DNA from 3 places in the Marinomonas posidonica IVIA-Po-181 genome. Region 3 is predicted to be linked to each of the others. Evidence: predicted binding sites of a transcription regulator. Region 3 holds the regulator's gene; each other region holds the start of a gene.
The links. The regulator sigma-54, encoded in region 3, starts transcription at its own class of promoters, with help from an activator protein. The targets are predictions, from matches to a motif close to TGGCACNNNNNTTGCTNT.
Positions count from the first base shown of each region.

Region 1: hpxO (FAD-dependent urate hydroxylase HpxO) is a predicted target of sigma-54. The motif match lies at 2,689-2,706, and genes of this name have one in related genera.
Region 2: glnL (nitrogen regulation protein NR(II)) is a predicted target of sigma-54. The motif match lies at 2,221-2,238, and genes of this name have one in related genera.

Region 1 covers NC_015559.1:1,474,673-1,482,046, reverse strand. Annotated here, with positions in the region: gene MAR181_RS06950 (gamma-aminobutyraldehyde dehydrogenase) at 1-221, shown strand, start outside; gene MAR181_RS06940 (hypothetical protein) at 1,012-1,344, shown strand; gene uraD (2-oxo-4-hydroxy-4-carboxy-5-ureidoimidazoline decarboxylase) at 1,434-1,955, opposite strand; gene uraH (hydroxyisourate hydrolase) at 2,141-2,497, shown strand; gene hpxO (FAD-dependent urate hydroxylase HpxO) at 2,779-3,933, shown strand; gene MAR181_RS06920 (aldose epimerase family protein) at 4,195-5,172, shown strand; gene MAR181_RS06915 (ABC transporter substrate-binding protein) at 5,247-6,332, opposite strand; gene MAR181_RS06910 (methyl-accepting chemotaxis protein) at 6,562-7,374, opposite strand, start outside.
Region 2 covers NC_015559.1:3,280,261-3,287,634, forward strand. Annotated here, with positions in the region: gene thiI (tRNA uracil 4-sulfurtransferase ThiI) at 1-324, opposite strand, end outside; gene glnA (glutamate--ammonia ligase) at 657-2,063, shown strand; gene glnL (nitrogen regulation protein NR(II)) at 2,269-3,354, shown strand; gene ntrC (nitrogen regulation protein NR(I)) at 3,351-4,784, shown strand; gene MAR181_RS15110 (DUF3461 family protein) at 4,930-5,310, shown strand; gene tsaC (L-threonylcarbamoyladenylate synthase type 1 TsaC) at 5,437-5,994, shown strand; gene MAR181_RS15120 (ABC transporter ATP-binding protein) at 6,104-6,817, opposite strand; gene MAR181_RS15125 (ABC transporter ATP-binding protein) at 6,814-7,374, opposite strand, start outside.
Region 3 covers NC_015559.1:2,145,673-2,153,046, forward strand. Annotated here, with positions in the region: gene mlaD (outer membrane lipid asymmetry maintenance protein MlaD) at 1-362, opposite strand, end outside; gene mlaE (lipid asymmetry maintenance ABC transporter permease subunit MlaE) at 364-1,146, opposite strand; gene MAR181_RS10075 (ABC transporter ATP-binding protein) at 1,143-1,937, opposite strand; gene MAR181_RS10080 (calcium/sodium antiporter) at 2,086-3,066, shown strand; gene lptC (LPS export ABC transporter periplasmic protein LptC) at 3,066-3,644, shown strand; gene lptA (lipopolysaccharide transport periplasmic protein LptA) at 3,628-4,134, shown strand; gene lptB (LPS export ABC transporter ATP-binding protein) at 4,138-4,863, shown strand; gene MAR181_RS10100 (RNA polymerase factor sigma-54) at 4,939-6,429, shown strand; gene ptsN (PTS IIA-like nitrogen regulatory protein PtsN) at 6,446-6,895, shown strand; gene MAR181_RS10110 (HPr family phosphocarrier protein) at 6,906-7,175, shown strand; gene mgtE (magnesium transporter) at 7,182-7,374, shown strand, end outside.

The sequences.
Region 1 (7,374 bases), 670 kb from region 3:
CAAAATACGGTCTGGCTTCTTCCGTGTGGACTCAGGACACAGGCCGTTCTGCTCGTTTGGCCGCTCGCTTACAATACGGCTGTACTTGGATCAACACCCATATGTTACTCGCCACCGAAATGCCCCATGGTGGAATGAAACTCTCAGGTTACGGAAAAGACATGTCTATGTATGGACTGGAAGACTACACAGTGGTGCGACACATTATGACGAAGCATTAAGGATACCAACAGACCCTTAGCGTCTATCGGCACACTCTACTGTTCACCCATGCTCCCTAAAAACTCTATAAGCTATTTAAAAAAACAGTTTATAGAGTTTTTATCCTTATTAACTTGGCAGGGTACACACATCCTCAAAGTAGAATTGTTTACTGAGCAGTATGCGGCTTCTCTGCTCAAGAAAAAGCGCTAAATACACTCTGCGAGTGGGCTTATATCTCGTGACCTTGAAGCAGCGACAGATAAATCAAAAGGAATGGTTCTTTATCCTGATTGGTCGTTATCCAAGCGAGTTCGAGGCAGAACAAGCGAAACAAGAATGACAAGATGAGGGTGTGTCTTCAACGCTAAGTCTATGGCCTAAACCGTCAAAATAAGCCTAAAAATCCTAACCCCCTGCAAACATTCTGATCATAGATCATCATCAAGTTGACCAGTATCCCGTCACCATTTTGTCGATCAAAAAGCGTTTTTAATGAGTCACTTAAAAGAAATTTATGGGGAAATCCGTGACTAAAAAGCGTCATCATTTGAGATATTGTTCAAGCTGAGTATGCGGTTAACATCTGTAAGTGGCTCAGGCATCCAACAAGTTTAAAGAAATTCGCCAAGTTGCCGCAGATGACATACAAGAAACAATTCGGCTCACTGGGAATTGTTTCTTGTATAAAGGTTTTGCATTGATCCTGCCACAACAATCAGTTACATTATTTTACAAACCATTTACCTTACCGAAAATGGCTTACCAAGCTACCTGTAAACTAATCTGAAATATTGAAAGGAACTCGTCGTGACTAAATTACATAAGTCTTTTGCCTTCGCACTGACCTTTGCTTTAGCTGGGTTGGCGACATCTGCTAACGCAGTAGAAAATAGAAAAACCATCTGTGTGCATGATCACCAAACACGGGTCATTGAAGTCGTTTACCCAGAAGGTAATCGTCTTCCTTGTGAAGTCCAATATACAAAATCCGAAGGCACAAAAACACTTTGGAGCGCGAAAAACAAAGCAGGCTACTGTGAAAACAAAGCCGCTGAATTTGTTGGTAAACAAACCGCTTGGGGTTGGTCTTGTGATCTAGCTGAAAATTCGGACATGAAAGAAGAAGCGACGGCTCAATAAAAACCGCGCTATTCATCCCTTCCATTCAAAATGGCCACTTACTGAAACATAAGAAAGTGGCCATTTTTCAATCTTGCTCTCATCGCAGCTTAAAACTCCGCCAACCGAAACTCTGCTATTTTATGCACTTCCCGCATGGCTCGATCAAACTCGGTTTGCCAATCATTTGGGTTTCTTTCGATAAATCCAGCCAAAATTTGTGCTTTCGTCGCTCCTTTTACCGCCATAATAAAGGGAAAGCCAAATTTGCTGTGGTATTCATCATTCAATTGTAAAAAGTGGGCTAACTCATCTTCACTACATTGGTCTAATCCTGCTCCGGCTTGTTCAGATTTAGACGCGTCTGTCAGCTCTCCAGAAAGAGCCGCTTTACCGGCTAAATCAGGATGCGCTCTGAGCAAAATAAGTTTCTCTTCCTCTGTACTGGCATCCACAATGTCTCGCATTGCCTGCTGAACTTTCAATATGTCATCATAAGAACTCGCTGGGTGCCGCAATTTAAGTCGCCAAAGCTGCTCTGCAACCCAAGGTGAATGCTCATAAACACTACCAAGTAGTGTTACGAATTCTGCTTCATCTGTAGTGGTTAATACCACTTCTTGCTTAGACATGTCATTTCTCCAACAACCCCGTATGTTAAAAAAACACGATAGGCGCGACCTTAAAAAACCATAAAACATATGGCACAGTTATTGACTACTATGAAACAATGCTTTCATCATCATTTCAACTAACGAACGCTTGAACTGCAAAAAATGGGCTAACTTTAGCTATTGAAATTTATTAAGGATATGAAATGGGCTATCTCACAACACACATTCTAGACACCACAAAAGGCATTGCGGCAGCAGGCGTTAAAATACAACTGTTTCGACATGACAGTAGTGGCCAAAAGAATCTCATTCATTCTACGACCTCTAACGACGATGGTCGCTGTGATACACCACTTCTAGACAAGCAAGACTTTGTGTCCGGTGTTTATGAACTGGAATTTGCCATAGAAGAGTATTTCTTACAGCAAGGTGTTCCATTGCCTAGCCCCAGTTTTTTAAATGTCGTTAATATTCGTTTTGGCATTAGTGATGAGTCTTCGCACTACCATATTCCATTGCTGGTTTCGCCTTATTCATACAGTACCTATCGTGGTAGCTAATGCCATTTGTCAGACCTTATGGTGCACCAAAAAAAAGCAAACGCACTAAGTTAAATCACGTTATGTCCCCTTCCACATAAAATGGCTCGCTCTTGCGAGTCATTTTTTTGTCCAACTGTTCAACAAATGCTTCCTCTTAAGCCTAATAAAACAAAGGTTTCATAAATTATTTTTTAGGATCATTTGTTTCGTGGCACATTTATTGCGACTGAAGATTGAAATTAGTGATTCTAATTAGGCAAACAATCAACGTCTGTATTTAGCAATGAGGTAATAACCAGATGAAAGCATTGATCATTGGCGCTGGTATCGGTGGTATGTCCGCTGCAGCGGCTCTTAAACAACAAGGTATTGAATGTGACATCTTTGAAGCCGTAAAAGAAATCAAGCCGGTCGGCGCCGCACTGTCTATTTGGTCGAACGGCGTCAAATGCATGAATCATCTTGGTATGGGCCACATCATGGATCAGCTCGGTGGACCCATGCATTATTTAGCCTACCAAGATGGTCTAACAGGCACAGTCATGACGCAATTTAGCTTAACGCCATTAGTCGAGGCTGTCGGTGAACGCCCTTGCCCAGTATCACGAGCAGATCTTCAGAGCCAAATGATCGATTGGTGGGGAAGAGATACCATTCAATTCGGCAAACGCATCGAAAAAGTAGCGCAAGATGACGCTGGGGTTACAGCTTACTTTACCGATGGAACTCATGCCACTGGGGATTTTATGATTGCCGCTGATGGCACCCATTCCAAAGTGCGCACACACGTTTTAGGCTATGAAACAGAACGCCGCTATGCTGGTTATGTCAATTGGAATGGCTTGGTGAATATTGATGAAGACATTGCCCCAGGCAATCAATGGACCACCTTTGTTGCTGAAGGCAAACGCGTTTCCATCATGCCCATTGCCGAAGGCCGTTTTTACTTTTTCTTCGATGTGCCTCTGCCAAAAGGTCTCGCCGAAGATAGAAGTACAGTCATCAAGGATCTAAGCGACTACTTTAAAGGCTGGGCACAACCAGTACAAACCCTCATCGCAGCCATTGATCCAGAAACAACCAATCGAATTGAAATACACGACATAGAGCCCTTTGATACATTAGTGAAAGACAAAATAGCCCTATTAGGCGATTCTGCTCACAGCACCACACCAGACATTGGTCAAGGTGGCTGTTCCGCTCTAGAGGATGCGGTGGTCTTAGGACAGTGCTTCGCAGAGACCCAAGACATTACCAACGCACTTAAAAACTACGAAGAAAAACGTCGATTCCGAGTTAAAGATTTGGTTCTAAAAGCACGCAAGCGTTGCGATGTCACTCACGGCAAAGACATGCAAGAAACCCAAGCTTGGTACAATGAATTACGTCACGAAACTGGTGACAACATTATTGAAGGTTTGCGTAATACCATCGCTGGAGGCCCACTGGCCTAGCTCAACCCTATAACCTCCCCCAGTATGCTTGCTGGTTTGTTTTCCCGCTCATGGTGACTACTGTGAGTGGGCTTTTTTTATCCAAGCCCTCATCCTATCAATTCGGTCACAAATTTGCCTTCCATCACCCGATTAGTAAATAATGGTTGCCTCATGTTTTTTGAAGGAAGTTGCTCACAAAGCATCCACTCAAAAAGAACACAATAACAATAAATGTTCGACCAGCAGAAAACACCTTTCTGCCAAACAAAGGATGGAAAAATGCCACTCACTGACTTATCACAAGTGAAAACAGTTCGTCTCAATAACGGCCAGATCACAGTCGATGTATTGACTCTTGGTGCCAGTCTCCAAGCCATCTATTTAAAAGATTACCAACACTCTATGGTGCTCGGCTCTAACCAGCTGGCGGATTACTTAGGCCCATGTCGATATTTTGGTGCCATAGTAGGAAGAGTCGCAAACCGAATTGCCAACAGTCAGGCGCAAATTGGGGAGCAGCTTTATCAACTCACCCCCTCCTCACCCAGCCCACACCAGTTACACGGTGGCCCAAATGGTACAGACTGCAAAAACTGGAAAATTATTAAACAGTCCCATGACGCCGTCACACTTCAAGTCATGCTACAAGATGGTGAGATGGGCTTTCCTGGCAAGCTTATCATTAACGTAATTTACCAATTGCTGGAACAAGGTTTGGAAATGAAGATTCAAGCCTCAAGTGATCGGCTCACCCTATGCAATCTGGCAGGCCACAGCTACTTCAACTTAGATGGCCATGGCTCCATTCTAGACCACAAACTCTGCGTCCATGCTGAGCATTATTTACCAGCCGATAAAGATTTAATTCCAACTGGTGAAGTAAGCCCCACTGCAGGTAGCCAATTCGATTTCACCCACTTACGTACCATAGGTCGTGACGATTATACGGAATTGGACACCAATTTCTGCTTGTCTTTAGCCCCAAGGTCCATCCAAAAAGTGGCAACACTGAAAGCCCCCTTGACGGGCATAGAACTCGAACTTCAAACCACCGAACCGGGTTTACAGGTTTACGATGGCCGTCATATCGCCTTACCTAAGAGCAACAGCATTAACCAGGTTGAATTAGCGCCCTATGCTGGTTTGGCACTTGAAGCTCAACATTGGCCAGATGCCGTTCATCATTCCCACTTTCCCCCTATCCTACTAACGGAAGGTGACACCTACGAACAGACTACACGCTACCTATTTAGCTAAAGTCGGCAAAAAACATGACAAAATAAAAAGGGGCCAAACATTGGCCCCTTTTTAGTGTCCGTAAACTAACCTGATTATTGCAGACTTAGGGTAAAGGTCCCTTCTGGTGTAACGGGCAAATATTTCTCGTAAAAATCAAAGTAGGCTTGCTCAGGATTTAGATCAGCAAACAATTCTGGGTACATAGCCTTTGCATAAAAAGCAATCATCGCGCTGTCCATGATGGTACGACAGGCTCCATGATAAGCGCCAAACATACGGTTATTTTTCACCGCAGACAGACTTGCCCAACCCGTACGTTGCTTAAAGCCCTCAAGGCGTTTCAAGGCGTCGGCTTTATCAACCCCTTGTCCCATAATCATAGCGTCCGGTGAATTCGCGGTTTCATAACCCGTCATAACAATAACATCAGGGTTTGAAGCAATCACTTGCTCTGGGTTCAATTTCCCCCACCACTCAACGAAAGGCGCTGAAATATTATCGCCTCCGGCAATCGTAGAAATCGCCCCCCACATATTTTTCCCAAAAGTGTAGCTCAATTCACTTGGTCCCATAGACCCAAACTCTGTGTACACTTTAGGCTTTGGCAAGTTCGCTTCCGTAAGACGCTGACTAATACCCTCAACTCGATCTTGATATTCTTTGGCAATCTTCGCGGCACGTGCTTCTTGACCCGTTACCACACCAATAAGCTCGGTACTTTTCAAATGACGTTGAAGCGTTTGCGCATTGTAATCCACCACTAATACTGGAATACCAGCATCTTGAATTCGCTCTACATCCGTTCCCAAACCTTTAAACTGCCAATCCGCCAGCAGCAATAGATCAGGACGAAGACCAATCACCTTTTCAACTGAAAAGGTTTTCGTGTCAACACGACCAATGCCAGGAATGTCCGCTAAAGACGGGCGATGTTTAACATACATATCCCAATTAGCAGGACGCGCCTGCCAAATGTACTTAGACATACCAACCACCTTGTCATAGGCGGCTTCAGTACCAATGGCCATGTAATCTTCAGGGTAAAAACCAACGATGACCCTTTGTGCAGGACTGTTAAAAGTCACATCGCGGTCAAGTACATCTTTTACCGTCACCTGATCAGCCCATGCAAAACTCACCAAGATGGAGAACACAAGTGCTATGAACGATTTAATCATATAAAAACCTTTTACAACTGAATTTTGATTTGAATATGATAATCGTTATTACTTAAATTAAAAATAGCCGTCCCTGAATTACTCAGTTTATTTTTAACTAATTTCATCAATAGACAGCGCCATTGCGCCACCGTTAGCAATAAGCCCATCACAAAAAAGGCCATCCAAATAGGACAGCCTTTGTTTATTAACGTTACTCAATCGACAATGAAATCAAGCAATGCGCCTGCTACTCAGTTCGGAACTTAGCCACCATCTCATGCAATTCTTTACCCAGCACATCCTGACTTGCGCATAACTTAGCCACATCGCCAGAGATAGAAGACACTTGCTGAGCCGAATGACTAATATCCGTAATGTTTTTGTTAATGTCCTCTGTAACGGCTCTTTGCTGTTCTGCAGAGGCGGCTGTTTGCATGGTCATATCACGCATTCTCTTCACCACTTGCTCGATCTGCTCAAAGGACTCTAACGCCTGATCCGATAAACCAATGGCCGTTTCAGATTCGGTCAAACTCGTCATCATTGAATCCGATGCTTGTTTAGTCCGACTGGCTAGCAAGTTCAAAATATTGCCTATCTGCTCGGTAGACTCTTGAGTTCGTCCGGCCAAGGTTCTTACTTCATCCGCCACGACCGCAAAGCCACGACCTTGTTCACCTGCACGCGCAGCTTCTATCGCTGCATTCAAAGCCAATAAATTAGTCTGTTCAGCAATGTCCTGAATGGTCGAAAGAATCTGATTAATATTGGTGGTTTCTTTTGCCAGTTCGGTAATGATCTCATTCGAGTCTTTTAGACGTTGACCAAGTCGATTCACCCCATCCGCACTGCTTTTTAACAGATTTTTACCGGCCACTGTGGTTTCCAAACCTTTCTCAGAAAATTCCGCTGAATGCGTACAACTTTCCGCCGCGTCACTCGATGCAATGACCATTTGCTGGCCAGCCTCAACAATCAGCTCAATCGAGCGCAATTGATCTGAGGTCGATTTTGCTACTTCACTGGCCTTTTCAGACGTTTCCGCAGACACTTTATCCAT
Region 2 (7,374 bases), 1.1 Mb from region 3:
CGCAAACACCGCATCTTTTAAATCCGCTTCATAGGAGGATAAAGCTTCATCGACTATGTTATCCAAAGTCGTGAGCGGAAACTCTCTGACAAATTGGAAGTGAGCAATACCAGCGACTCGAGAAAGCGCATCGGTGAAATCCTCACGTAACTCATCGCGATTAGACAATACTTCGATGAAATCCCAGTTTCCCGCGACCACCACCTCCGAGTCATATTTCTTTAACACCAACTTGAGATTATGTCTTAACTGTTTGATAAAGGCTTTTCTGACAGGACGACTTTTGATGGTGATTTCAGGGAAGAACTTAACGATAAATTTCATAGAGCTTGCGGGTAAAATACCAAGTGGTTAAAAAGAAAGCGCATTATAAAGAAAAGGACAGGGATACGAAAACTTTATATTTGCACCAAAAAGAATCACGACATCAATTATTGCACCAACACAGTTCATTATGCATATATTATGCTATTTGAGTGGTCATTAATCTGTGCACAAAAAATAACCTATCGTTTTATCTATATGTTTTTTATGGTTTTTTTTATTCGCACAAACTTCTGGCACAGCTTGTGCTTTATATTGGGGAAATCGTGCTTTGCATTGAAGCACTATCAAACGAAAAGCTATTTTGCTTTAACAACGACTGGAGAATAACTATGTCAGACAAGACCCTTGCCTTGATTGCCGAGCATGACGCGAAGTGGGTTGACCTTCGTTTTACTGATTTTAAAGGTAAAGAACAGCACGTTTCGATTCCGGCTGTTACTGTTGATGAAGAGTTCTTTGAAAATGGTCAGATGTTTGATGGTTCTTCCATCGCTGGCTGGAAAGGCATTAACGAATCAGACATGATCATGATGCCACAAGATGACACGGCAATTATTGACCCTTTCACTGAAGAGCCTACGGTTATTGTTCGTTGTAACATCATCGAACCTTCTACTATGCAAGGTTATGACCGCGATCCACGTTCTGTTGCATTGCGCGCTGAAGAGTTCCTAAAATCAACAGGTCTTGGCGACACGGCTTTCTTTGGTCCAGAACCAGAATTCTTCGTATTTGACGACGTTCGCTGGAAAGCTGACATGTCTGGTTGTTCTGTAGAAATCAATGCAGAAGAAGCCGCTTGGGCATCTAACTCTAAAATCGAAGGCGGTAACATGGGTCACCGTCCTACCGTGAAAGGCGGTTACTTCCCAGTACCTCCTGTAGATTCTCATCACGACCTACGTTCTGCAATGTGTGGCGCGATGGAAACAATGGGACTAGAAATAGAAGTTCATCACCATGAAGTAGCGACGGCTGGTCAAAACGAAATCGGTGTTAAATTTAACACTATGGTTAAGAAAGCCGATGAAGTACAAGTACTTAAGTACTGCGTACACAATGTTGCTCACGCTTACGGCAAGACAGCGACTTTCATGCCTAAACCAATCGTTGGCGACAACGGTTCTGGTATGCACGTTCACCAATCTTTCTGGAAAGATGGCGTTAACCAGTTCGCTGGTGACCAATACGCTGGTCTATCTGAAACAGCGCTTTACTACATTGGCGGTATCATTAAGCACGCTAAAGCATTGAATGCGTTTACCAACGCTTCAACTAACTCTTACAAGCGTCTTGTTCCTGGTTTTGAAGCGCCTGTTATGTTGGCTTACTCTGCACGTAACCGCTCTGCTTCTATCCGTATTCCATACGTTGCAAGCCCTAAAGGCAAGCGTATTGAAGCTCGTTTCCCTGATCCAACCGCTAACCCATACCTAGCTTTCGCGGCTATGTTGATGGCTGGCCTTGACGGCATCAAAAACAAAATCCACCCAGGCGATGCGGCTGATAAAGATCTTTACGACCTTCCAGCAGAAGAAGCATTGGCTATCCCACAAGTGGCTGGCAGCTTAGAAGAAGCGCTTAAGTGTCTAGACGAAGGTCGTGAGTTCTTAACTCAAGGCGGCGTATTCTCTGATGACATGATCGATGCTTACATCGAACTGAAAACCGAAGAAGCATTGCGCGTTTCTATGACAACTCACCCTGTAGAATTCGATCTTTACTACAGCGTATAATCCGTCATAATTTCTAATTTAAAAGCCCCGACACAGATCGGGGCTTTTTTTTGCACTAGAAAATTTACCCCTCACTAAATGCACTACAATAGTGCAGACATGCCATACATAAAAAATAAAAGACTTGATAAATAAGCGGTTTTGGATTGCCCAATGTTGGTTCGTTTTTTGCAGTTAGATTAATGTCAGAGAAGAGGCGATTAGTGTGCACAGTTTATTAATAGATCATTTATCCACTGCGGTAGTTGAATTAAACCACAAGTTAGAGATTGAGTACCTTAATCCAGCCGCCGAAATGTTATTAGCGGTCAGTCGTCGTCGCATCTATGGAAATGACTTAAGCGCGGCATTTCGCGAAGGCGAAGAAAGCATTGAAGCCTTGATGTCAGCCATTGAGTCAGGCCATCCCTTCACCAAACGTGAAGCCGAAATTGAATGCAGCAATGGGAAGAAGTTGTTTTGTGACTATACCGTTACCCCGGTTATGGGCTCTTCTAACTTTACCGAAAGCCTCATTATTGAACTCTACCCAAGAGACAGAATGAAACGCATCTCCAAAGAAGATGAAATCATTGCCAACCATGAGACCAGTAAAGAATTAGTTCGGGGACTGGCCCATGAAATCAAAAACCCGCTGGGCGGCATTCGTGGTGCCGCGCAATTAATCAGCCGAGCTTTTACTGACGAAGCTCTAAAAGATTATACTCAAGTAATCATTGAAGAGTCAGACCGGTTAAGAGATTTGGTCGACCGCCTACTGGGGCCAAGACAATTACCAAAAAACAAACCGCTTAATATTCACAAAGTGATTGAGCGCGTTAGACAACTTATTTCCGTGGAAACGGACAATCAAATTAAGCTCATTCGAGATTATGACCCGAGCATTCCAGACCTTGTTGGCGACGAATCTCAGTTAATACAAGCGTTATTGAACATTACTCGAAATGCCATGCAAGCCTTAATGGCCGATGACAACAATCAAAACAGAACCATTCAAATTGTGACTCGCACCTTACGCCAATTCACCATCGGCTCAAAGCGTCACCGTTTAGTCTGCAAACTCAGCATCATTGATAACGGTCCAGGCATTCCAGAAAATATTTTAAATACCTTATTTTACCCTATGGTCAGTGGCCGTGCAGACGGCACAGGTCTGGGACTTTCAATTGCCCAATCGGTTATCCATCAACATCAGGGCATTGTGGAATGCAACAGCGAACCTCAACACACAGAATTCAATATATTAATACCCATTGAGACGACAGTCCAAGAGCAGGAGAAACACTTATGACAACTGAAGAAACCGTATGGATTGTTGATGATGACCGCTCCATTCGCTGGGTTTTAGAAAAAACATTAGAACAAGAAGGCATTCAATGCCGTCTATTTGACTCAGCTGAAAACCTAGTACACATGATTGATAAAGAGCAGCCTAATGCCATCATCAGTGACATTCGTATGCCAGGGATGGACGGGTTAAAACTGCTTGAAAAACTACAGAGCGACTACCCTTATTTGCCCGTGATTATCATGACGGCACATTCAGATTTAGAAAGCGCCGTGGCATCGTATCAAGGTGGTGCATTTGAATATTTGCCTAAACCTTTTGACGTTGAAGAAGCGGTTAGCCTAGTAAAACGTGCCATGCTTCACCATAAAAATGCCATGCCCAGCACAGAGGACATGGAAGAAGAAGTCGAACAACAGGTCGACAAAGAGATCATTGGTGAAGCGCCTGCAATGCAGGAAGTCTTTCGTGCGATTGGCCGTTTAGCGAATTCCAACATTACCGTTCTAATTAATGGTGAATCTGGTACAGGTAAAGAATTGGTTGCCCAAGCACTGCATACTCACAGTCCAAGAGCCGCCAATCCTTTTATTGCCTTGAACATGGCGGCGATCCCGCATGACCTAATCGAATCAGAGTTGTTTGGCCATGAGAAAGGTGCCTTTACCGGAGCCAATACTCAGCGACGCGGTCGCTTTGAACAAGCCAATGGCGGTACCTTATTTCTGGACGAGATAGGCGACATGCCTGCGGAGACTCAGACACGATTGTTGCGGGTTTTAGCCGACGGTGAATTTTATCGAGTCGGTGGACACACGCCAGTAAAAGTGGACGTGCGCATCATAGCAGCAACTCACCAAGACCTAGAAACCTTGGTTCAAAAAGGGTCATTCCGAGAAGACTTATTCCATCGTTTAAATGTTATTCGTGTCCACCTGCCTAAACTGGCAGAACGTCGTGAAGACATTCCAAAACTGGCACGCCATTTCCTTAGTCGGGCCGCTGAAGAGTTATCGGTTGAGCCTAAACAACTAACAAAGGAAACTGAAAACTACCTTACTCAGCTAGACTGGCCAGGAAATGTTCGCCAGCTTGAAAACACCTGTCGCTGGTTAATTGTTATGGCATCTGGCCGTGAAGTGCTAGTGGAAGATTTACCGCCAGAATTATTAACAGCCGTTCCAAATGAGCAACCCTTCTCCTCTTGGGAAGAAGCATTGAAGAACTGGGTAGACAGTACTTTGGCTACGGGACAAAAAGGCATACTGGATCAAGCCGTGCCTAAATTTGAGCGTATTATGATTGAAACGGCGCTTGCCCACACAGGTGGTCGCCGCCGTGACGCTTCATTATTGCTTGGCTGGGGCCGTAATACCCTGACTCGAAAAATCAAAGAACTCAATATTGACCACGCCGAACAAGATGACGAGTAATACTCTCTAAATCCTCGAACAAAGCCAGTCATATCAAGGTGACTGGCTTCTTCTTATCTTCAAGCCAATTTAAACTTGCTTTTCAGACCACAATCCCATACTAATTAAGAATAAGATTTATACACTAACAATAGGGAAAATTCATATGCATCCAACACTTCAGTCAATGGGCGTTACCAGTATTCAAGACATTGAAAAATTCACTCTACGTTATGAAGCCGGCTACGATGTGTTAAAAATCTATTACCGTCGCGAAAAAGGCTCTTTGTTACCTAAAAGTAAAAAATTCAAATTTGGTCGTTCAACAAAAACGGTATTGGCCGATGGCGGTCAACAAACTTATCGCCAAGTACAAGAACCTTCTCTTGTTGTCCTAAGAGCAATGGAAGAGCTAGAGCAAATCGTTGGCAAACAACACGAAAGCAAGGCATCTAAAGAAGATCTAATTAAAGAATTAGAACACCTTGAAAAAGTTGTTAACAGTAAAATTAGTGAAATCAAAGAAAAGATTGATGCTATGTCATAAGGCTAACCTTCGGCCTTAAACAACCCATTGGCTGAGGCGTTAAGCCCAGCCAATACTGGCTCATATTAGAAATTACCGCTACAATTCAGCCCTCTTTTTTTTAACGCTTTCTTGCACTGGTCTATCATGAAACTCATAACTTCCACGGCGGAACTTGCCAATATTCTTCAACAAGGCGGCGTGATTGCTTACCCTACTGAGGCGGTTTGGGGACTTGGATGTGACCCGTTTAATCAAACTGCAGTGAGACGGATCTTAGCACTAAAGTCTCGACCAGAAGCGAAAGGGTTAATCCTCATTGCTGGTGACCCTTCTCAACTAAAACCGTGGATCAATACGCTATCGGAAGACGCCGCACAACGTTTAATCAGCAAGACGGATCGTCCAATCTCTTGGGTAGTTCCTGATACTCAAATCACGCCAAATTGGGTGCGTGGCGAGCATCAAAGCGTTGCCATTAGACTGACACAACACAAGGCCGTACAAGCACTTTGTCAGGCGTTTGGCGGTGTCATTGTATCCACCTCAGCTAATCCCGCAGGGCTTGACCCAGCCATGACAGCAGAAGACGTCAGCCATTACTTTGGTGATCAGATCGATGGCATTTATCAAGCGCCGTTGGGGCAAGCTGATCAACCATCTCAAGTTAAAGACATAGTAACTGGTAAATTATTTAGAGCCTGAGCATCGAGTTTGATAATTCTGTTGAAAACTCAATCAGTTATTCACACTCATAAAAAAACGGCGTCTTGTGCATAAAACAAGACGCCGTTTTTATTGACACTTAACGAACTCAATGGCCGCCTAGATAGGCCTCTCTCACTTCAGGGTTCACTAGTAATTCATCACCGGTTCCAGTCATGCGAATTTCACCATTGACCATAACATAACCACGATCAGCCAATTTCAGGGCATGATTGGCATTCTGCTCCACTAAGAAAATGGTCATACCTGTGCTCGCAACGTCTTTGAGAATTTCAAAGATTTGCTTCACAATAATCGGCGCCAACCCCAAGCTCGGCTCGTCAAGTAACAACAGCGTTGGACGACTCATCAAAGCTCGTGCAATGGCCAGCATCTGTTGTTCACCACCAGACATGGTTGATGCTCTTTGAGTACGACGCTCTTCTAAGCGCGGAAACAAATCAAACATCTTTCGCATGTCTTCTTCCGCATGGTCCATGCCAATTGGAATCGTCCCCATCAGAAGGTTCTCTTCCACTGTCATGCCCGGAAAGATTCGACGACCTTCAGGAGATTGAGCTAAGCCATGTGACGCCACATAGTGAGCCGATTTTTTGGAAATGTCTTCGCCACGGTAAATAATCTGACCTGACGAAATCCTGGGCTGTCCGAAAATCGACATCAACAAGGTCGATTTTCCGGCACCATTCGCGCCAATCAAGGTTACAATTTCCCCTTCATTAACGTTGAGCGAGACTTTTTTCAATGCCTGAATGGGTCCGTAATGAACATCGACATCCTTGAATTCCATTAAGCTGCTCATAGTGTCACCTCTTCGCCTTCTTCGGCTCCCAGATAAGCGGCAATCACTTTAGGGTTTGATTTAATGTCTTCTGGACCCCCTTTGGCAATGACTTCACCATGGTCTAAAACCACAATGTAATCTGAAATATTCATTACCATGCCCATATCATGCTCGATCAATAAAACCGTCGTATTATGCTCATCACGTAATACCCGTATCATTTTAGTTAAGGCTTCTGTTTCAGAAGGGTTTAAACCGGCGGCAGGCTCATCCAGACAGACAATTTCCGGATTGGTACACATGGCACGAGCAATTTCCAAACGACGTTGCTGACCATAAGAAAGTTCACCAGCCAAGCGGTTAGCAAAGTCTTTCAAATCCACCACACCAAGCCAATAAAAAGCACGCTCGAGCGCTTCTTCTTCTGACTTTTTAAATGCTTTGGTATTCAAAATGCCTGAGACCAGACTACGGTTTACCCGCATGTGTTGCGCCACCAATAGATTTTCAACCACGGACATTTCTTTGAACAATCGAATATTCTGGAAAGTACGTGACAGGCCCGCACGGTTCAC
Region 3 (7,374 bases):
TCTTCATCAGCCCCGATGGTAATGCCTAAGTATTTTTCACCAAGCAAGCCACTGGTTAAAATCGCGATTGAGCTGTCTGTGGGGATATTATCAACATCTGTATTAATGTTCATTTTGACTAAACCCATATACAAGTCTTTATCGAACGAAATGGATTCGACAGTACCAACCGTCACCCCAGCGATAGTGACCTTAGAACGACTGGTTAAACCGCCGATATCATCAAACCTTGCAACAATTTGGTAAGTATCTTTTTTTGCTGAAAAAGCCAAACCACTTACTTGCACCGCCAAATAAACAAACGCTGCAACACCTAATAATATAAAACAACCTACTAACAATTCAGTACGCTTACTTCTCATTCTAAAAATCCCCAAACATGGCTGCCGTTAAAACAAAATCCAATGCCAAAATGGCCAATGACCCCAACACCACAGTACGTGTGGTAGCTTTGCCTATCCCTTCTGAAGTTGGCACACACTCATAACCTTGATAGACAGCGATCCAAGTCACTACAACGGAAAAGCACAACGCCTTTATAAAACCATTCATAATATCTGTATCAAAATACACAGATTGCTGCATCAAAGACCAAAACGCGCCATCATGAACGCCGAGCCACCCAACAGACACAACCAACCCACCAATGATACCTGTGGCCGAAAAAATGATACTTAGCAAAGGCAGACATATCACCCCAGCAATGAAACGTGGCGCAATGATTCGCCTTAACGGATCCACCCCCATCATCTCATAACTGGATAACTGCTCCGTGGCTTTCATCAAACCAATTTCGGCCGTCAAAGAGGAACCAGCTCGACCAGCAAATAATAAAGCGGTAACCACAGGTGCCAACTCTCGTAACAAGGACAAGGCTAGCAACTGCCCCACCGCTTCTTCAGAACCAAACTTTGATAAAATACTATAACCTTGCAACGCCAAGACCATACCAATAAAGGCACCCGACACGACTACGATCACCAAGGACAACACACCAACCGCATACAGCTGGTTGACTAAAAGTCGAACCGATTCTTTAAAACGTACTGGTATGCGCAAAACACTCTGAGCTAGAAATATTCCAGCACGACCAACCGCTTCAAGCCAGTTTAAAAACCAAGCCCCCAAGCCCATTAACATATTCATTGGGATACTCCTTGGCTTTCTGACGTTTCTGGGTAGTGGAAGGGCACGGGACCATCAGGTTCTCCTCGAAGAAATTGCATAACCTGCGGATCGGTGGAGGCTTGAATTTGCTCTGGTGGACCTTCTGCAATTAAGTGCCCCCCTGCCAGGATACACACGTGATCTGCAATGGATAAGGATTCTTCTACATCATGTGACACCAAAACAGAGGTAATGTTAGCCGCATCATTCAATTGACGTATCAATTTCACTAGCACGCCTTTGGAAATAGGATCTTGCCCTGTAAAAGGTTCATCATACATTACCAAATCAGGGTCCAAAGCAATCGCTCTTGCAAGCGCCACTCTTCGAGCCATACCACCAGAGAGCTCCGAAGGCATCAAATTTGCCGCGCCACGTAACCCAACACTGTGCAGTTTTTCAAGCACAATTGCATCAATTTCTGTTCGGCCCAGCTGAGTATGCTCTTCTAATGGAAAAGCAATATTCTCAGCCACCGACATATCACTAAACAAAGCGCCACTTTGAAACAGCATTCCCATTTTCTTGCGAATTTTGTACAAGTCTTTTCTCGATAAACTGTGTACATCCTGCCCAGCCACCAGAATACGCCCCAGATCGGGAAACAACTGAGCGGCAATCAACCTTAACAGTGTCGTCTTACCTGTACCACTTGGGCCCATTACGGCTGTTACCTTGCCTTTCGGGATAGTCAAAGAGACATTTTCATAAATGGCTCTGTCTCCCCTATAAAAACTAAGATCATGAACTTCTATGTAAGCATCAACCACTAATACACCCTTATTCCCTAGCGAATATCGACTGATACTATCATTGCATTTTTAAAAATAAAATCTCACATTCTTAAATACAATTTGTTTCCTAGGTCAAGCCTTGAATTTAAACGCCAAACCTCTTTAAATGGTAGCTCCTGAAATTATGAGTAATACCTTCATCATGTTGTTGTTTTCTGTAGCCCTGATTGCTGGGTTGATTCTATTAGTTCTTAGCTCTGACAAATTCATCGAACATTCTGCTCTGGTTGCCGAGAAAATGAATGTTAGCCCAATCATTATCGGTATTACTCTTGTCGCCCTTGGCACTTCCGCTCCAGAAATGGTGGTCTCCACTATTGCCGCACTTGACCAAGCTCCAGAAATTGCGGTTGGCAACGTACTCGGTTCCAATATTGCCAATATTGCGCTTGTACTGGGAGCCAGCTTGTTGTTTTCAGCCATTCCCATCGCACCAGGCTTGTCCACAAAAGAAGCTCCATTAGTACTCGGCATAACCCTTCTAAGCGGTATTTTAATTTACGACCAGTTTTTAGGCATTTGGGATGGCATTCTTTTAATCACGGCGTTTATCGCCATACTTTTCATTCTATTACGTGGCAGCAAAGACCTATCCAGTGAATTGACAGAGGAATTACCAGAAGACGATGGCAGCCCCGTCGGTAAATCATTATTCATTGCGATAATAGGATTGACTGTTTTAATTGGCAGTTCTAAATTACTTGTGTGGGGAGCAATTGGAATTGCGACTCAACTTGGCGTCAGCGAATTAATCATTGGGTTAACCATTGTTGCCATTGGCACCAGCCTGCCTGAACTAGCCGCTTCAATCAGTAGCGTTAGAAAAGGCCATCATGATATCGCCATCGGTAATATTCTAGGCTCGAACATTTTCAACCTAGCAACCGTATTGCCATTACCCGCCCTCATTGCACCAGGCATCATTGATCACAACGTCCTTACTCGTGATTACCCTTGGACTCTTGGTCTAACTTTAGCACTGGTAATCGCTATTATTCTCTTCAAAAAAGCCAAAAATACCAGCATTCCAAGATGGGTAGGTCTACCCCTACTGGCCTCTTACGCCTTATACTTATTCATACTTAGTATTAGTGGACCAATTTAATGTCTTCGCAACATCCTAACAAATCCTTTCGCGTCGCGATTTTGATGGCAGCCTTCGCCATCATCGCAGTTGCTTTGTTTTGGTATCAAACGACCCCCAAGGTAAACCTAGTGGCGACAGAGTCTCTTAGCAGCACACCTGACTATTTCATTACCGACGTTAAAGCCCAACGATTTGATGCTCAGGGGAAATTAATCGAAGCCATCCATGCCAAACAAACACTTCATTATATTCAAGCCGCCAAAACGCTTTTAGAACAGCCCAATGTCGATCGCTACTCGACCGATAGCAGTTGGCACGCAGAAGCCCAGCAAGGCATTATAGAAGATGGCAGCAATGACATTTTACTGACCAATAACGCGGAAGCCGTCAAAAAGTACCAACAATCTGAAGACATTTTATTGAACGCCGATGCAATTCATTATTTAGATCAAGACAAATCATTAACTAGCCAAGGAAATGCGACCCTTACATCGACTCAAGGTAAGACTTCCGCGGGCACCATTACGACCTATATCAATTCAGAAGAAGTCATTATGACGGGATCTGTACGAGGAAATTATGAAACGATTCACTAAAACCACAGGTTTAATCACCCTACTCGCAATAAGCCAATACACCTTTGCTCTCCCTAATGACATTGAAAAGCCATTAGAAATTCAAGCGGATGAAGCATCTTTTGATCAAAATACAGGCCAAGCTATCTACAAGGGCAACGTGTTCGTTAAGCAAGGATCCATTGAAATCCAAGCCCAATACTTAAAAGTCACTAGCAATCCAGAAACACAACAATTCAGCAGCCTTGAGGCCTCAGGCAAGCCGGCAAAATTCAGTCAGCAAGTGGATTGGAGTGGTAACATTGTCATCAGCAAAGGCAATGAAATTCATTATGCGACGGACGAGAACAAGCTTGAGATCATAGGGGATGGCTATTTAAGCCGCATGCAAAACTCGATCTCAGCTGATTACATTCTCTACATGATCCAAGACGGCACCTTCACTGCCGAGAAAAAAGACAAAGGTCGAGTTTCCATGACCTTAAAACCACAAGCAGCCAAGGCAAAATAATTCATGGCAAGACTAGAAGCAAAAAACCTAGCCAAAAGTTACAAAAAAAGACCCGTGGTAAAAGATGTCTCCATTGCCGTTGAATCAGGGCAAGCGGTTGGACTATTAGGACCAAATGGAGCAGGTAAAACCACCTGTTTTTATATGATTGTCGGCATGGTCGCGAACGATGCCGGTGGGATTTTCATTGACGATCAAGACATCACTCAAGACGCCATGCATGTTCGCGCTCAAAAAGGGGTTGGTTACTTACCGCAAGAAGCGTCAATCTTTAGAAAAATGTCAGTCGAAGACAATATTTCAGCCATCTTAGAAACTCGTAAAGGCCTAACCAAAGCCCAACAAAAAGAAAGACTGGAATCTCTGCTGGAAGAATTTCACATTACCCACATTCGCAAAAACCTGGGAATGGCACTATCGGGTGGCGAACGTCGACGAGTTGAAATCGCCAGAGCCCTTGCTATGAATCCTAAGTTCATCTTATTAGATGAACCTTTTGCTGGTGTCGATCCTATTTCTGTGGGTGATATCAAACTCATTATTAAACATTTACAGGACAGCGGCATTGGCGTTTTAATTACCGATCACAATGTTCGAGAAACCTTGGACATTTGCGATAAAGCCTATATCGTAGGCAACGGTTATATCATTGCCTCTGGTGAAGCCAGCGACATTATCAATAACGAACAAGTGAAAAAAGTCTATTTAGGCGACGACTTCCGCCTGTAACCCCTTATCATTGTTGTAGAAAGGGAGTAGTATGCATAACTCGTTCCAATTTAATAAAACAGACAGAGTTGCTCCATGAAGCAGTCTTTACAGCTAAAGCTCGGTCAACAATTAACCATGACCCCACAACTGCAGCAAGCCATTCGCTTGCTGCAGCTTTCGACGCTGGATTTAAAGCAGGAAATTCACGAATTTCTTGAATCTAATCCATTACTCGAGCTAGACGATGACGAAACCACATCGCCTGAACTTCCCACTAGCATTGAAGCAAAAACGGACACCGAAACCAATAAGGACAACAATCTCAATGATAATGAATCAGGCGAAGAAGCACGTTTAGAATCCGAGTGGACAGAAAGCATCCCTGAAGAACTCTCCATTGATAGTAATTGGGATGACACTTATCAAAGTTCTGCGGCGGTCAGTGATTCCAATAGTTTTGACAATGAAATGGACTTCGAAAGCCGCAACGCCCCGGCTGAAAGCATTCAAGACCATTTGATCTGGCAATTGAACCTCACTCACATGTCCGATCGAGACCTGGAAATTGCTTACGCTATTGTGGATTGTGTTCAACCCGATGGGTATTTAAGCACCACGCTAGAAGACATTTTAGAATCTTTAAGCTTGGACCTTGAAGAGCTCGAGCTAGATGAGATTCACGCCGTACAACACAGATTACAAAGGTTTGATCCTATTGGCGTATGCTCAACCGACCTACGCGATTGCCTACTGGTTCAATTTGAAGCGTTTCAGGATCACCCTCTTTATAAAAGCACACAAAATCTGATTAGCCATTATCTACCTCTTTTAGGCAGCCGAGACTTTGTCCAACTAAGTCGCAAAACCAAGCTAAAAGACGAAGCGTTAAAAGAAGTCATTCATCTAATCCAACAACTTAACCCTCGACCTGGCTCCGCCATCGATGAAGACGATACGGATTATGTGATTCCTGATGTTTCAGTCAAAAAACGCAACGGCACCTGGCAGGTTGAGTTAAATAACGACGCTTTACCACCTATTAAAATCAATGAAACCTACTCTGCCATGGCAAATACCGCGTCAACGGCAGAAGATGTCAGCTATATTAAAAACTCTCTACAAGAAGCCAAATGGTTCATGAAGAGTTTACAAAGCCGTAATGAAACACTGTTAAAAGTCGCTAGCTGCATTGTCAGTCGACAAATTGATTTCTTTGAATTAGGTGAAGAAGCCATGAAACCCATGGTTCTTCATGATGTTGCGGAAGAAGTTGGGATGCACGAATCAACGATCTCACGTGTCACCACGCAAAAATATATGCACACACCAAAAGGCATTTTTGAGCTGAAATTCTTCTTCTCCAGCCATGTAAACACCGCTTCTGGTGGCGAATGTTCTTCCACCGCGATTCGAGCTATGATTAAAAAGTTGGTCGCCGATGAACCTGCTAAAAAACCGTTAAGCGATAACAAATTGGCCACCATTTTAGCCGATCAAGGCATTCAAGTTGCACGACGAACCGTTGCAAAATATCGAGAGGCGATGAACATCCCTCCTTCAAATGAACGTAAAAGATTGATTTAACAGGTATAAAGTTATCATGCCATTAAACTCACTAGTAAAAGCCGAACTCGTACTTGCCAAACAAGACATTGTCAGCAAAAAGCGCGTTCTAGAAAGCTTAGCCGAGATCACCTCCAATCGCTTGCACTGCGACAATGAAGCTGTGTATGACGCGTTATTAGGCCGTGAAAAATTAGGCAGTACAGGCATTGGTAATGGCATTGCCATTCCTCATTGTCGCTTGGAATCCGCCAATCATACTGCGATCGTGGTGATGTCGTTACAAACACCTATCGACTTTGATTCAATTGATAAACAGCCTGTGGATTTGATTTTTGCCCTCATCGTACCTCCGAATGAATGCGATCATCATTTATCTACCTTGGCACAAATTGCTGAATTAGCTCAGTCACCAGACGCTTTAGCCAAGCTGCGTGCCGCACAGAGTAATGAAGACTTATATATCAGCTTTGAATCATTAATTTAAGGAGCACAGCATGCAGGAAGAAACCATCACCATCATTAACAAGCTTGGTCTGCATGCTCGCGCCGCTGGCAAGCTCGTTGAAACCACTTCTCGCTTCTCTTGCGACATCACCATTGAAAAAGAAGGCCGTAATGTTGATGGTAAAAGCATCATGGCCATGATGATGTTAGCCGCTGGAAAAGGCACTGAAATTCTCATCAAAACCAATGGTGAAGACGAAGAAGACGCAATTAAAGCCGTCGTTGAATTAATTAACAATCGTTTTGGCGAAGACGAGTAATACTCGATGTCAGAAAAAACGTTAAGTCATCTGCAAACGGTATCGGAGTCCCTCGAGTCTGGTGCCACGATGCAGATCAGATATTTGCTTAACGGTGCACTGCCAGCACAAGACGTCGCACGCTTACTTGAATCCTCCCCACCAAAAGAACGAAAACTTCTTTGGGAGCTAATCGATTCTAATAATGAAGGTGAAGTAC